Variovorax paradoxus: one gene and its partners. The main gene of each other region encodes a partner of the protein of the gene in region 2 in a complex. Links are inferred from orthologs where the notes say so. Each region holds a gene or a part of one and is shown on either strand. Other genes may lie near its edges.

Evidence for each region.
Region 1: the proteins of QFZ42_RS10995 (region 2) and holA are in contact, whole or in part, in a cryo-EM structure (PDB 8GIZ), measured with the Escherichia coli proteins. The link is inferred for Variovorax paradoxus from one-to-one orthologs.
Region 3: the proteins of QFZ42_RS10995 (region 2) and dnaX are in contact, whole or in part, in a cryo-EM structure (PDB 8GIZ), measured with the Escherichia coli proteins. The link is inferred for Variovorax paradoxus from one-to-one orthologs.

What each region holds. Positions count from the first base shown.
Region 1 is NZ_JAUSXG010000001.1:4,878,830-4,882,888, reverse strand. What follows is about bases 873-3,636. They hold holA (DNA polymerase III subunit delta), read left to right. Parts: upstream 873-1,592; coding sequence 1,593-2,681; downstream 2,682-3,636. Other genes in these bases: QFZ42_RS23270 (glutamate-5-semialdehyde dehydrogenase), read left to right, coding at 2,815-3,636; QFZ42_RS23280 (LPS-assembly lipoprotein LptE), read left to right, coding at 1,039-1,566; leuS (leucine--tRNA ligase), read left to right, coding at 873-1,023. In the rest of the region: more of leuS, read left to right, coding at 1-872; more of QFZ42_RS23270, read left to right, coding at 3,637-4,059. UniProt on the Escherichia coli protein: Part of the beta sliding clamp loading complex, which hydrolyzes ATP to load the beta clamp onto primed DNA to form the DNA replication pre-initiation complex.
Region 2 is NZ_JAUSXG010000001.1:2,362,667-2,366,960, forward strand. The notes cover bases 489-3,487. They hold QFZ42_RS10995 (DNA polymerase III subunit delta'), read left to right. Parts: upstream 489-1,476; coding sequence 1,477-2,499; downstream 2,500-3,487. Other genes in these bases: mltG (endolytic transglycosylase MltG), read left to right, coding at 489-815; tmk (dTMP kinase), read left to right, coding at 812-1,480; QFZ42_RS11000 (PilZ domain-containing protein), read left to right, coding at 2,496-2,873; QFZ42_RS11005 (TatD family hydrolase), read left to right, coding at 3,020-3,487. In the rest of the region: more of mltG, read left to right, coding at 1-488; more of QFZ42_RS11005, read left to right, coding at 3,488-3,829; QFZ42_RS11010 (ankyrin repeat domain-containing protein), read left to right, coding at 3,826-4,294. UniProt on the Escherichia coli protein: Part of the beta sliding clamp loading complex, which hydrolyzes ATP to load the beta clamp onto primed DNA to form the DNA replication pre-initiation complex.
Region 3 is NZ_JAUSXG010000001.1:2,106,832-2,111,068, forward strand. Bases 372-3,313 are described here. They hold dnaX (DNA polymerase III subunit gamma/tau), read left to right. Parts: upstream 372-880; coding sequence 881-2,746; downstream 2,747-3,313. Other genes in these bases: QFZ42_RS09800 (SCO family protein), read left to right, coding at 372-589; QFZ42_RS09815 (YbaB/EbfC family nucleoid-associated protein), read left to right, coding at 2,797-3,129; recR (recombination mediator RecR), read left to right, coding at 3,137-3,313. In the rest of the region: more of QFZ42_RS09800, read left to right, coding at 1-371; more of recR, read left to right, coding at 3,314-3,727; QFZ42_RS09825 (MAPEG family protein), read left to right, coding at 3,788-4,180. UniProt on the Escherichia coli protein: Part of the beta sliding clamp loading complex, which hydrolyzes ATP to load the beta clamp onto primed DNA to form the DNA replication pre-initiation complex.

The DNA of each region.
Region 1 (4,059 bases), 2.5 Mb from region 2 along the record:
ATGCCGATGGACCAGTACATCGGCGGCATCGAGCATGCGATTCTTCACCTGCTGTACGCGCGCTTCTGGACCAAGGTGATGCGCGACCTCGGCCTGGTGAAAGTCGACGAGCCCTTCAGCAAGCTGCTCACGCAGGGCATGGTGCTGAACCACATCTACTACCACCGCGACGAGCGGGGTGGCAAGAACTACCACCCGCCGCTGGAAGTGACGCCCGTGCTCGACGCGCAGGGCCGCATCGTCGGCGGCACCACCGCGGACGGCAGCAAGGTCGAATACGGCGGTGTCGGCAAGATGGGCAAGAGCGAACGCAACGGCGTCGACCCGCAAGACCTGATCGAGAAGTACGGCGCCGACACCGCGCGCCTGTACACCATGTTCACCGCGCCGCCCGAAGCCACGCTCGAGTGGAACGACGCGGCCGTCGAAGGCAGCTACCGGTTCCTGCGCCGGGTCTGGAACTTCGGCGTGGCGCAGGCCGACGTGCAGCCCGTGGCGGCCGGCGGCCAGTCCTTCGGCAAGAACGCCCAGGCGCTGCGCCGTGAGGTGCACACCGTGCTGCGCCAGGTCGACTACGACTACCAGCGCATGCAATACAACACCGTGGTGTCGGGCGCGATGAAGCTGCTCAACGCGCTGGAGGGCTTCAAGCCCGACGGCAGCGCCGGCGACACCGCCGCGCTGCGCGAAGGCTTCGGCATTTTGCTGCGCTGCCTGTACCCCGCCACGCCGCACATCGCCTTCCAGCTCTGGCAACAGCTCGGCTACGACAAGGAACTCGGCGGCCTGCTCGATGCGCCTTGGCCGGTGGTCGACGTGGCCGCGCTCGAGCAGGACGAGATCGAGCTCATGCTCCAGGTCAACGGCAAGCTGCGCGGCGCGCTGCGCATCCCGGCCGGTGCTTCCAAGGCCGAGATCGAGCAACTCGCGCTCTCGTGCGACGACTTCGTCAAGTTCGCCGAAGGCGCGCCGGCCAAGCGCGTCATCGTGGTTCCCGGCCGGCTGGTCAACGTGGTCATTTGAACGAACGACAGAAGCATGAAGAACAACCATCGCATTGCCTCGCTGCCGCGCCGCGGCCTTCTTCTGGGTCTCGCCGCCGCGGGCGCGGGCCTGGGCCTGTCCGGCTGCGGGTTCGAGCTGCGCAAGGCACCCGTGTTCGCGTTCAAGACACTGTCGGTGTCGGGCAATTCGGAGCTGATCAACCGCCTGCGCCGCGAAATGCGCGCTGCGGGCACCGTGACGCTGGTGCCGGCCACCGAGGCCCAGACCGCCGACGCGATCCTCGAGATCCTTGGCGAAAACCGCGACCGCATCGTGATCTCGACCAATTCGGCCGGGCTGCTGCGCGAACTGCAACTGCAGCTGCGCGTGCGCTTCACGCTGCGCACGCCGGGCGGCAAGGCGCTGCTGCCGCCGACCGAGGTATCGCAGACGCGCGACCTGAGCTTCAACGAGACCAACGCGCTCGCGAAAGACGGCGAGGCCGAGCTGCTGTACCGCGACATGCAAGCCGACATCGCACAGCAGCTGATGCGCCGCCTGGCGGCCGTCAAGGAACTCTAGGCGCGGCCTGCGCCCTGCCGCGACTCATGCAACTTGCCAGCGCCCAACTCGGCTCCCATCTGCAGAAGGGGCTGAAGCCTCTCTACACGATCCACGGCGACGAGCCCTTGCTCGCGCAAGAGGCCGCGGACGCCATTCGCACCGCGGCCCGTGCGCAGGGCTACACGGAGCGCAGCTCGTACACCGCGGCCGGCGCGCACTTCGACTGGAGCGCGGTGCTCGCGGCCGGCGGCTCGCTCTCGCTGTTCGCCGACAAGCAGATCGTCGAGATCCGCATTCCTTCGGGCAAGCCCGGCAAGGACGGCAGCACCGCGCTGCAGCAGCTGGCCGAGGCGGCCCAAGGCAACGACAGCACGCTGACGCTGGTGATGCTTCCGCGGCTCGACAAGGCCACGCGCACCGGGGCCTGGTTCTCGGCGCTCGAGAACAACGGCGTGAGCCTGCAGGTCGACCCGATCGAACGCGCCGCGCTGCCGCAGTGGATCGCGCAGCGCCTGGGCCTGCAAGGCCAGCGCGTGATGCCGGGCGACGAAGGGCAGCGCACGCTGCAGTTCTTTGCCGACCGGGTCGAGGGCAACCTGCTTGCGGCGCACCAGGAAATCCAGAAGCTCGCCTTGCTGCATCCGGCGGGCGAGCTGAGCTGGGAGCAGGTCGAAGGCGCGGTCAACAACGTGGCGCGCTACGACGTCTTCAAGCTCTCCGAAGCGGTGCTCGCCGGCAACCCGCAGCGCGTGGCGCGCATGCTCGACGGCCTGCAGGCCGAGGGCGAGGCCGAAGTGCTGGTGCACTACACGATCGCCGAGGACATCCGCGCGCTCAAGCGCGTGAAAGACGCCATGGCTTCGGGCCGGCCGCTGCCCATGGCGCTGCGCGAAAACCGCATCTGGGGTCCGCGCGAGCGTGCCTTCGAACGCGTGCTGCCCCGACTCGACGACCGCATGCTGGCCCGGCTGCTGCGCGCCGCGCATGTGGTGGACGGCATCTGCAAGGGGTTGAAGCAGCCCGATTGGCCCGCGAGCGGATGGCAGGCGTTGCAGCGGCTGGCGCTGATGCTGTGCCGCGCCTGCAGCAGCGCTGCTCTTGCTCCCTCTCCCTCCGGGAGAGGGGTGGGGTGAGGGCCGGCGGCCTTCATTGCGTCGCGCGTTTTCGGGTGCCGCAGCCCTCCCCCTGGCCCTCTCCCAGGGGGAGCGGGGACAAAGCCCAAGGGTGCAAAGCCCCGGGGTGATCCAAATGCAGGAAAATGCCGGCATGAACGCGTTCAACGTCAGCGAGCACATGCAGACCCTCGGCCTGCAAGCCAAATCCGCCGCATTCCTCATGGCCCGTGCGGATGCAGCTACCAAAAACAGAGCATTGAAGGGCCTGGCCAAGCGCCTGCGCGAAGCCGGGCACGGGTTGGCAGCCGCCAATGAGAAGGACCTGGCGCGCGCCACGGCCGCAGGCCTGTCGGCGCCGATGGTCGACCGCCTCAAGCTCACGCCCAAGGTCATCGAGACCGTGGCCCTGGGCTGCGAGCAGCTTGCCGGCATGGCCGACGTCATCGGCGAGATCATCGGCATGAAGCAGCAACCCAGCGGCATCCGCGTGGGCCAGATGCGCGTGCCGATCGGCGTGTTCGGCATGATCTACGAGAGCCGCCCCAACGTGACGATCGAGGCCGCGAGCCTCGCCATCAAGAGCGGCAACGCGGCCATCCTGCGCGGCGGCTCGGAAGCCATCGAGTCGAACAAGGCACTGGCGCTGCTGGTGTCCGAGGCGCTGGCCGAAGCCGGCCTGCCGGTGGATGCAGTGCAGCTGGTGCAGACCACCGACCGCGAGGCCGTGGGCCAGCTCATTGCGATGCCCGAGTTCGTGGACGTGATCATTCCGCGCGGCGGCAAGGGCCTGATCGAGCGCATCAGCCGCGACGCCAAGGTGCCGGTCATCAAGCACCTCGACGGCAACTGCCACGTCTACGTCGACGACACGGCCGAGTTCGAGATGGCGCTGCGCATCGTCGACAACGCCAAGACCCAGAAATACAGCCCCTGCAACGCGGCCGAAGGCCTGCTGGTGTCGGCGACGGTGGCGGAAGACTTCCTGCCCCGCATCGCGGCCATCTTCGCGGCCAAGGGCGTGGAAATGCGCTGCGACCCGGTCGCAGCCCGCATCCTGCGCGCGGACGATGCCGCCGGTTCCAACGCAAGAATCGTCGATGCGGTGGAGTCCGACTGGTCCGAGGAATACCTGGCCGCGGTGATCAGCATCAAGGTGGTCGAGGGCGTCGACGAGGCCATTGCCCACATCAACCGCTACTCGAGCCACCACACCGACGCGATCGTCACGCGCGACCATGTGCATGCGCAGCGTTTCCTGCGCGAGGTCGATTCGGCGAGCGTCATGGTCAATGCGAGCACACGCTTCGCGGACGGTTTCGAGTTCGGCCTGGGGGCCGAGATCGGCATCAGCACCGACAAATTCCATGCCCGCGGGCCGGTCGGCATCGAAGGGCTG
Region 2 (4,294 bases):
GCATTTCCGGACAAGACCGGCAGATTCGCGCCGGCAGCTACGAGCTGGAGCGCGGCATCACACCCAAGATGCTGCTCAACGTGCTGGTGCGCGGCGAAGAGGCCACCCGTAGCCTGGTGCTGGTCGAAGGCTGGAACTTCCGCCAGATGCGGGCCGCGCTCGCCAAGGCCGAGCAGCTCAAGCCCGAAACCATCGGCATGCCCGACGACGCCCTGATGGCCAAGCTGGGCAGGCCCGGCGTGCACCCCGAGGGGCGCTTTTTCCCTGACACGTACACCTATTCGAAGGGCTCGACCGACACCGCGCTGCTGCAGCGCGCCATGCGGGCCATGGACAAGAAGCTCGAAGCCGCGTGGGCGGCCCGAGCGGCCGACCTGCCGATCAAAACGGCCGATGAGGCGCTTATTTTGGCCAGCATTGTCGAAAAAGAGACAGGAAAAGCCAAGGACCGCGCCGAGATTGCCGCCGTGTTCGTCAACCGGCTGCGCACCGGCATGCCGCTGCAAACCGACCCCACCGTGATCTACGGCATGGGCACCACCTTCGACGGCAACCTGCGCAAGAAAGACCTGCAAGCCGACACGCCCTGGAACACCTACACGCGCGGCGGCCTGCCGCCCACGCCCATTGCCATGCCCGGCAAGGCGGCGCTGCTGGCGGCGGTGCAGCCGGCGCAGAGCAAGTCGCTGTACTTCGTTTCGCGCGGCGACGGCACCAGCCAATTCAGCAGTTCGCTCGACGACCATAACCGCGCGGTCAACCGCTACCAGCGCGGCGGCGGCAACGGCGAACCCAAACCGAAAGTCGCGCAATGAGTGAAGGCTTGTTTCTGACGCTCGAGGGCATCGATGGTGCCGGCAAGTCCAGCCACCTCGATGCGATGGAAGCGCTCTTCAAGGCGCAGGGCCGCGCGGTGGTGCGCACGCGCGAGCCCGGCGGCACGCCGCTGGCCGAAACCCTGCGCGGCCTCATCCTCGAACAGCCGATGGATCCGCTGACCGAATCGCTTTTGGTGTTCGCGGCCCGGCGGGACCACGTCGCGCGGGTGATCGAGCCGGCGCTGGCACGCGGCGACGTGGTGCTGTGCGACCGTTTCACCGACGCCACCTTTGCCTATCAGGGCACGGGCCGCGGCTTCGATGCGCAGGTGCTGTCGACGCTGGAGCGATGGGTGCAGGGCAGGGCGGATTCCGCCGATGCGATCCGACTGTTGCAGCCCCACATCACCCTGTGGTTCGACCTTGCGCCCGAGGTGGCCGCCCAGCGGCTGGCCGGCGCCCGCGTACCCGACAAGTTCGAATCCCAGCCGGTCGAATTCTTCCGGCGCGTTGCGGCGGGCTACGCGGCACGCGCGGCCGCCGATGCGCAGCGCTTCGTGCGCATCGACGCCAGCCAGACCCGCGACCAGGTCTGGCAGCAGGTCCAAACGGCGCTCGTCGCACGCGGCGCGTTGGCCGCTTCGAGCGGAGCTTTGCCATGAGCACCCCGGCGCTTTCGCCCTGGCTGCACCGGCCGCTCGGCGAACTGTTGCGCCAGCGCGGCCATGCCTGGCTGCTGCAGGGCCCTTCGGGCCTGGGCCAATACGAACTCGCATTGGCACTGGCCGCCGCCTGGCTGTGCGAACAGCCGAAGGCGGAAGAGGGCGGCGCCGCCTGCGGCCATTGCCCGAGCTGCCACGCCATCGACGTTCGAACCCATGCCGACCTGTGCGTGCTGATGCCCGAGGTCGCCATGCTGGAACTGGGCTGGCCGCTCGACGAGAAGGCCCAAGCCGACATCGACGACAAGAAGCGCAAACCGAGCCGTGAGATCCGCGTCGAGGCCATGCGCGACGCGGTCGGCTTTGCCCAGCGCACCAGCGCCCGCGGCCGCGGCAAGGTGGTGCTGGTGTACCCGGCCGAGCGCATGAACACCATCACCGCCAACGCGCTGCTCAAGACGCTCGAAGAGCCGGTCGGCGACGTCCGCTTTGTGCTGGCCAGCGAAGCGGCGTGGCAATTGCTGCCGACCATTCGCAGCCGCTGCCTCGGCTTCACCCTGCCGTGGCCCGCAACAGCCGAAGCCGAAGCCTGGCTCGGCGCACACGATGTGCCCGCCGCCGACGCCACCGCCTTGCTGCGCGCGGCCGGCGGCCGGCCCAGCGATGCCCTGCGGCTCGCGCGCTCCGGCCAGTCGCCCAAGGCCTGGGCGCTGCTGCCCAAGGCCGTGTTGCGCGGCGATGTCGCGGCGCTGGCGGACCAGGCGCCTTCGCAGGCCATCGGAACGCTCCAAAAGCTTTGCCACGACCTGATGGCCGTCGGCAGCGGCGCCGCGCCACGGTTTTTCGATGCCGCCGATCTGCCGGCCGCCGTGCCTTCTCACCTGGCGCTGGCGCGCTGGTCGAAGTCGCTGGCCAGCGCCGCCAGAACCGCCGAACACCCCTTCAATGCGGGCCTCATGCTGGAAGCGCTTGTGAGCGAAGCGCGAACCACCCTAAACTCTGCTCCTCGCCGACCATGAACCAACCCGCCGCCCCAGCCCCCGCCGCCGCACCTCAACGGCCGAGCGTCATCCAGCTCGCCATCAAGGAAAAGGGCGCGCTCTATGCCGCCTACATTCCGCTGTTTGCCGAAGGCGGCATCTTCATTCCGACCGCGCGCGAATACCGGCTGGGCGACGACGTCTACGTGCTGCTCACGCTGCCCGAAGACCCGCAGCGCTACCCGGTGGCCGGCAAGGTCGCCTGGATCACGCCGCAGCGCGCCGCGGGCAACCGCGCGCCGGGCGTGGGCATCCGTTTCCCGTCCGACGAAAAATCGCGTCAGCTCAAGGCACGCATCGAAGCGGCGCTCGGCGGCTCGATGGCTTCCGACCGCCCGACACAAACTATCTAGGCTCGAAGGCTAGGCTCGCCCCCAGGCTGCGCGCACTTCGTGTCGCTACGCCCACCCCCTACCGGGGGCAATACCAGCGGCCCGGCAGAGCCGGTTCCGCGGTATTTCTGGAATGGGGCCAACCGCCGCCGCTCCCCTGATACGCCATGTTTACCGATTCCCACTGCCACCTGACATTTCCCGAGTTCGCGGACCAGATGCCGCAAATCCGCGCCGCCATGGCCGAGGCGCAGGTCGACCGGGCCTTGTGCATCTGCACCAAGCTCGAAGAGTTCGACGACGTGCAGGCGCTGGCCGCCCGCTACGACAACTTCTGGGCCAGCGTGGGCGTGCACCCCGACAACGAGGACATCGCCGAGCCCACGGTGGACGACCTGGTGCGCCGTGCCGCGCTGCCCCGCGTGGTGGCCATCGGTGAAACCGGCCTCGACTATTACCAGATGGAAGAACGCAAGGGCGGGCGCAGCATTTCCGACATGGAATGGCAGCGCGACCGCTTTCGCGTGCACATTCGCGCCGCACAGCAAACCCGCCTGCCGCTCGTCATTCACACCCGCGAAGCCTCGGCCGACACGCTGGCCATCCTCAAGGAGGAGGGCGAAGACGGCGCCGGTAATGCCGCGGGCGGCGTGTTCCATTGCTTTACCGAAACCGCCGAAGTCGCGCGCGCGGCGCTCGACCTGGGCTTCTACATTTCGTTTTCGGGCATCCTGACCTTCAAGAAGGCGCAAGACCTGCGCGACGTGGCGGCCTTCGTGCCGCTCGACCGGATGCTGATCGAAACCGACAGCCCCTACCTGGCCCCCGTGCCGTACCGCGGCAAGACCAACAATCCGTCGTACGTGCCCTATGTCGCCAAGCAGATCGCCGAACTGCGCAAGCTGCCCGTCGAAGCAGTGGCAGAGGCCACCAGCGACAACTTCGAAACGCTGTTCAAGGGAGTCAAAACAACATGAAGAAATACATCAAAAAGTTCTTGTATCTGGCTGTCGCAGCAGCAACTTTTGCTGCTCATGCGGGCTCCTTCGAAGACTTTTTCCGGGCCGTTCGCGGAGACAACGCCAGCGGTGTGCGCACCCTGCTGCAACGCGGCTTCGACCCCAACACGCGCGATGAACATGGCCAGACGGGCCTGATCATCGCGCTGCGCGAGCCGTCGCCCAAGGTCGTCCAGGTGCTGCTCGAGTCGCCGCAAACCGATGTCGACATTGCCAACGCCAAGGACGAAACCCCGCTGATGCTGGCGGCCATCAAGGGCCAGCAAGACGTGGTCACCCAATTGCTCAAGCGCGACGCCGCCGTCAACAAGACCGGCTGGACGCCGCTGCACTACGCCGCCAGCAGCGGCCAGCTGAGCATCATGAAGGTGCTGCTCGACAACTACGCCTTCATCGATGCGCAATCGCCCAACGGCACCACGC
Region 3 (4,237 bases), 260 kb from region 2 along the record:
GCGCCTCTTCATACCCTCGCGGGTGGCATCCCGCGGGCGCCGGCGCCTGCTTGCCGCCGGTGCACTGGCGTGGCTGGGCGTGCCTTCGGCCCGCGCAAACACCAGCATCGGCCCGGTGCTGCCGGCGGTGTCGGCCCCGGCCCTGCCGCTGCGGCGCCACGACGGCGCCACACGGATGCTCGCGGCGCAGCTGCGAGGCGCCCCAACTGCCGTTCAATTGATGTTTACCGGATGCAGTACGGTCTGCCCGATCCAGGGGGCCTTGTTCTCGACGCTGCAGGCGGCATTGCTGTCGGAGCGCAACACGGCGGTGCGCCTGCTGTCGCTGAGCATCGATCCGCTGTCCGACGACCCTGTTGCACTGAGCGCCTGGTTGCGGCGCTTCGGCGCAAGGCCAACGTGGAGCGCGGCGGCGCCAACCCCCGAGGCACTTGAGTCGATGCTCTCGCTGTTCACGGGAGGCGCGGCAGCGGGTGACCGCCATACCGGCCAGGTTTATCTGTTCGATCGTCACGCCCGGCTGGTCTGGCGAACCAGCGAGTTGCCGCCGACCGAAGAGGTCATGGCCGGACTACGACAGATTGGTTAGTTGGATGCAGAGGCTGCGGAACCAGCCCCGTGAGGAGGCTTGCTTGCCATGCCTCGTCTTTTCGATGTTAGGTTGACGAGCCTTACCCCTGGCACTGACTACGCAGTTAGGGCTGCTTGGTTCCCCACCTGACCCGGTTGGCCACTTCACCATGCAGGGAGGCCCGTCAGCTTGCATTGTAACCCGGCGGCCGGGCAAAGCCGGGGCTCCGGCGTCCCTCGAAAAGACAGGTCTTTTTTGATTTGCGGGATGGGGCGGAGGACCACAGCCGCGCCTTTTAGAATGCCCGCAATGTCTTATCTCGTGCTCGCTCGCAAGTTCCGTCCGAAAACCTTCGGTGAGATGGTTGGCCAGGGGCACGTGGTGCAGGCGCTCGAGAACGCGTTGACCACGCAGCGCCTGCATCACGCCTATCTTTTTACCGGTACGCGGGGTGTGGGCAAGACCACGGTTTCGCGCATTCTGGCCAAGTCGCTCAACTGCCAGGGCCCGGACGGGCAGGGCGGCATCACGGCCACACCGTGCGGGGTGTGCCAGGCCTGCAAGGACATCGATTCGGGCCGTTTCGTCGACTACACCGAGCTGGACGCGGCCTCGAACCGCGGCGTGGACGAGGTGCAGTCGCTGCTCGAACAGGCGGTGTACAAGCCGGTGCAGGGGCGCTTCAAGGTCTTCATGATCGACGAAGTGCACATGCTCACCAACACCGCGTTCAACGCGATGCTGAAGACGCTCGAAGAGCCGCCGGAATACCTCAAGTTCGTTCTGGCGACCACCGATCCGCAGAAGGTGCCGGTCACGGTGCTGTCGCGCTGCCTGCAGTTCAACTTGCGGCCGATGGCGCCCGAGACGATCCTCGAACACCTGACGGGTGTGCTGCAGACCGAAGAGGTGCCGGCCGAGCCGCAGGCGCTGCGTCTGCTCGCACGCGCCGCGCGCGGTTCGATGCGCGATGCGCTGTCGCTCACCGACCAGGCCATCGCATTCGGCAACGGCGAACTGCTCGAGACCGGCGTGCGCCAGATGCTCGGCAGCGTGGACCGCGGCCATGTATTCAAGCTCATCGAGGCGCTGGCGCAGGGCGACGGCAAGACGGTGGTCGACACCTCCGAGGCGCTGCGCCGCGACGGCATGTCCGCCGCGTCCACGCTGGAAGAAATGACGGCCGTGCTGCAGGCCATGGCCGTGCTGCAGGCGGTGCCTTCGCGGGCGGAATCGGCCGATTCGGCGACCGATCCCGATGCGGCCGACACGGCGCGTCTCGCGTCGCTGATGCCGGCGGACGAAACCCAGTTGCTCTACAGCCTGTGCCTGCACGGGCGCGGTGAGCTGGGTCTGGCGCCCGACGAGTATGCGGCGCTGACGATGGTGCTGTTGCGGCTGCTGGCCTTCAAGCCTTCCAGTACGGCAACGTCTTCATCGGCTTCTTCGGCCTCCCCGGAAAAAAAAACTCTGAATGAAGCCCCGGGGGCGGTTTCGGCCCCCGCGGCCGCACCGCCGCCCCGGGTTGCGCCGGTTGCCGAAGCGCCGGCTCCAGTTGCCGCGCCGGTGCCCCGGCAGGCCCCTCCGGCGCCCGCGGGCCAGCGTCTTGCCGTGGTCAGCGAGCCCGTGCGGCGGAGCGAACCCAGGCCATCCGCGCCGTCAGAGGGGCCGCCGTGGGAGGAAGAGGGCGCCAAGGTGCTTGCAGTTCCGATGCGCGTCCAGCCGCCGCCGGGCCAGCGGGACGTGCCGCGCCCCGACGAGCAGCGCGCCCCTGCGCCGCCCATTCCGCCCAGCGAGGACGGTGATTTCTGGCACGCCACGGTCACGCAGATGATCGCGGCCGAGAGCATCAACGCCCTGGCGCGCGAACTCGCGCTGCAGTCGCAGCTGGTGGCGCGCGATGTCGACCAGTGGATACTTCGCGTGGAGCGGGAGCTGCTCAACCAGCCTTCTGCCCGCGAGAAGCTCACCGATGCCCTGGCCGCGCTGGGCCACGGTGTGAAGCTCGCCATTGAAATCGGCGGCGTGGTCGACAGCCCCGCACGGCGCAACAAGCAGGCCGCCGACGAACGCCAGCGCGTGGCCGAAGAAGCCATTCGCAGCGACCCCGAGGTGCAGATGCTGATGCGTGATTTCGATGCGAAGATCGTGCCTGGAACGCTCAAACCCGCCTGAGCGCCATCTCTTATCCTTCCCCATTTTTCACCAACCAATCAGGACCAACGATGTTCAACAAAGGACAACTGGCCGGCCTCATGAAGCAGGCGCAGGCAATGCAGGACAACCTCAAGAAGGCCCAGGAAGAGCTGGCCACCATCGAGGTCGAAGGTGAATCGGGCGCCGGCCTGGTCAAGGTCGTGATGACCTGCAAGCACGACGTGAAGCGCATCACCATCGACCCGAGCCTGTTGGCCGACGACAAGGACATGCTCGAAGACCTCGTGGCCGCAGCCTTCAACGCCGCGGTGCGCAAGGCCGAGGAAACCAGCGAGCAGAAGATGGGCAAGCTCACGGCCGGCATGCCGGGCCTCCCGCCCGGCATGAAGCTGCCGTTCTGAGCCGTTGATGGCCGACGCCAGTTCGCTCGACGCGTTGGTCGATGCGCTGCGCCGCCTGCCCGGTGTCGGCGTCAAGTCGGCCTCGCGCATGGCGTTTCATTTGCTGCAGCACGACCGCGAGGGTGCGCAGCTGCTTTCGCGCGCGTTGCAGCAGGCGGCCGGCAACGTGCGGCATTGCGAGCGCTGCAACACGTTCACCGAAGCACCCGTCTGCCATGTGTGCCTCGATGCGCGCCGCGACGCGACCAAGCTTTGCGTGGTCGAGACACCCGCCGACCAGGCGGCGCTCGAGCGCACGGGAGCCTTCCGCGGCTACTACTTCGTGCTGATGGGCAAGCTCAGTCCGCTGGACGGTATCGGGCCCAAGGACATCGGCCTGCAGAAGCTCTTCGACCGCGCGCTCGACGGCACGGTGAGCGAAGTGATCCTGGCCACCAACTTCACGGCCGAAGGCGAAGCCACCGCGCACGTGATCGGCGAAGCGCTGAAACAGCGCGGCCTCAACGTAACGCGCCTTGCGCGCGGCGTGCCGGCCGGCAGCGAGCTCGAATACGTGGACCTCGGCACCATCGCGCATGCACTGGTCGACCGCCGGTAGTCCGCTGGCCATCGCGCGCAGCGGCCGTTGCAGCCGCAGCCGAACGGAGACAACCCCGACATGACTTTTTCATTGCTCACCGTCGCCTACTGGTGCGTGTTCATCGCGTGCGGCCTGCCGTACCTCGCGGCCTGGATCGCCAAGATCGGCAGCTTCGGTCCGCGCGACAACGTGCAACCGCGCGATTGGGCCGCCAAACAGAGCGGCTGGCGTGCCCGCGCCAACAGCGCGCAGGCCAACAGCTTCGAAGGGCTGCCGTTCTTCATCGGCGCGGTGATCATCGCGCATCAACTGGGCTTGGCGCAGGCAAGGCTCGACATGCTGGCGGCGGCCTACGTCGTATTGCGCGTGATCTACATCGCGCTCTACATCAAGGGCATTGGCGGCGCACGCAGCGCGGTCTGGTCGCTCGGGTTCCTGGTCAACGTCGCGATTCTTTTTATCGCGCGATAGGCCCGCCGATACAGCGTTTGAAAGAGGCCTCGGAGAGGCCTTCGTACTTACGTGAAA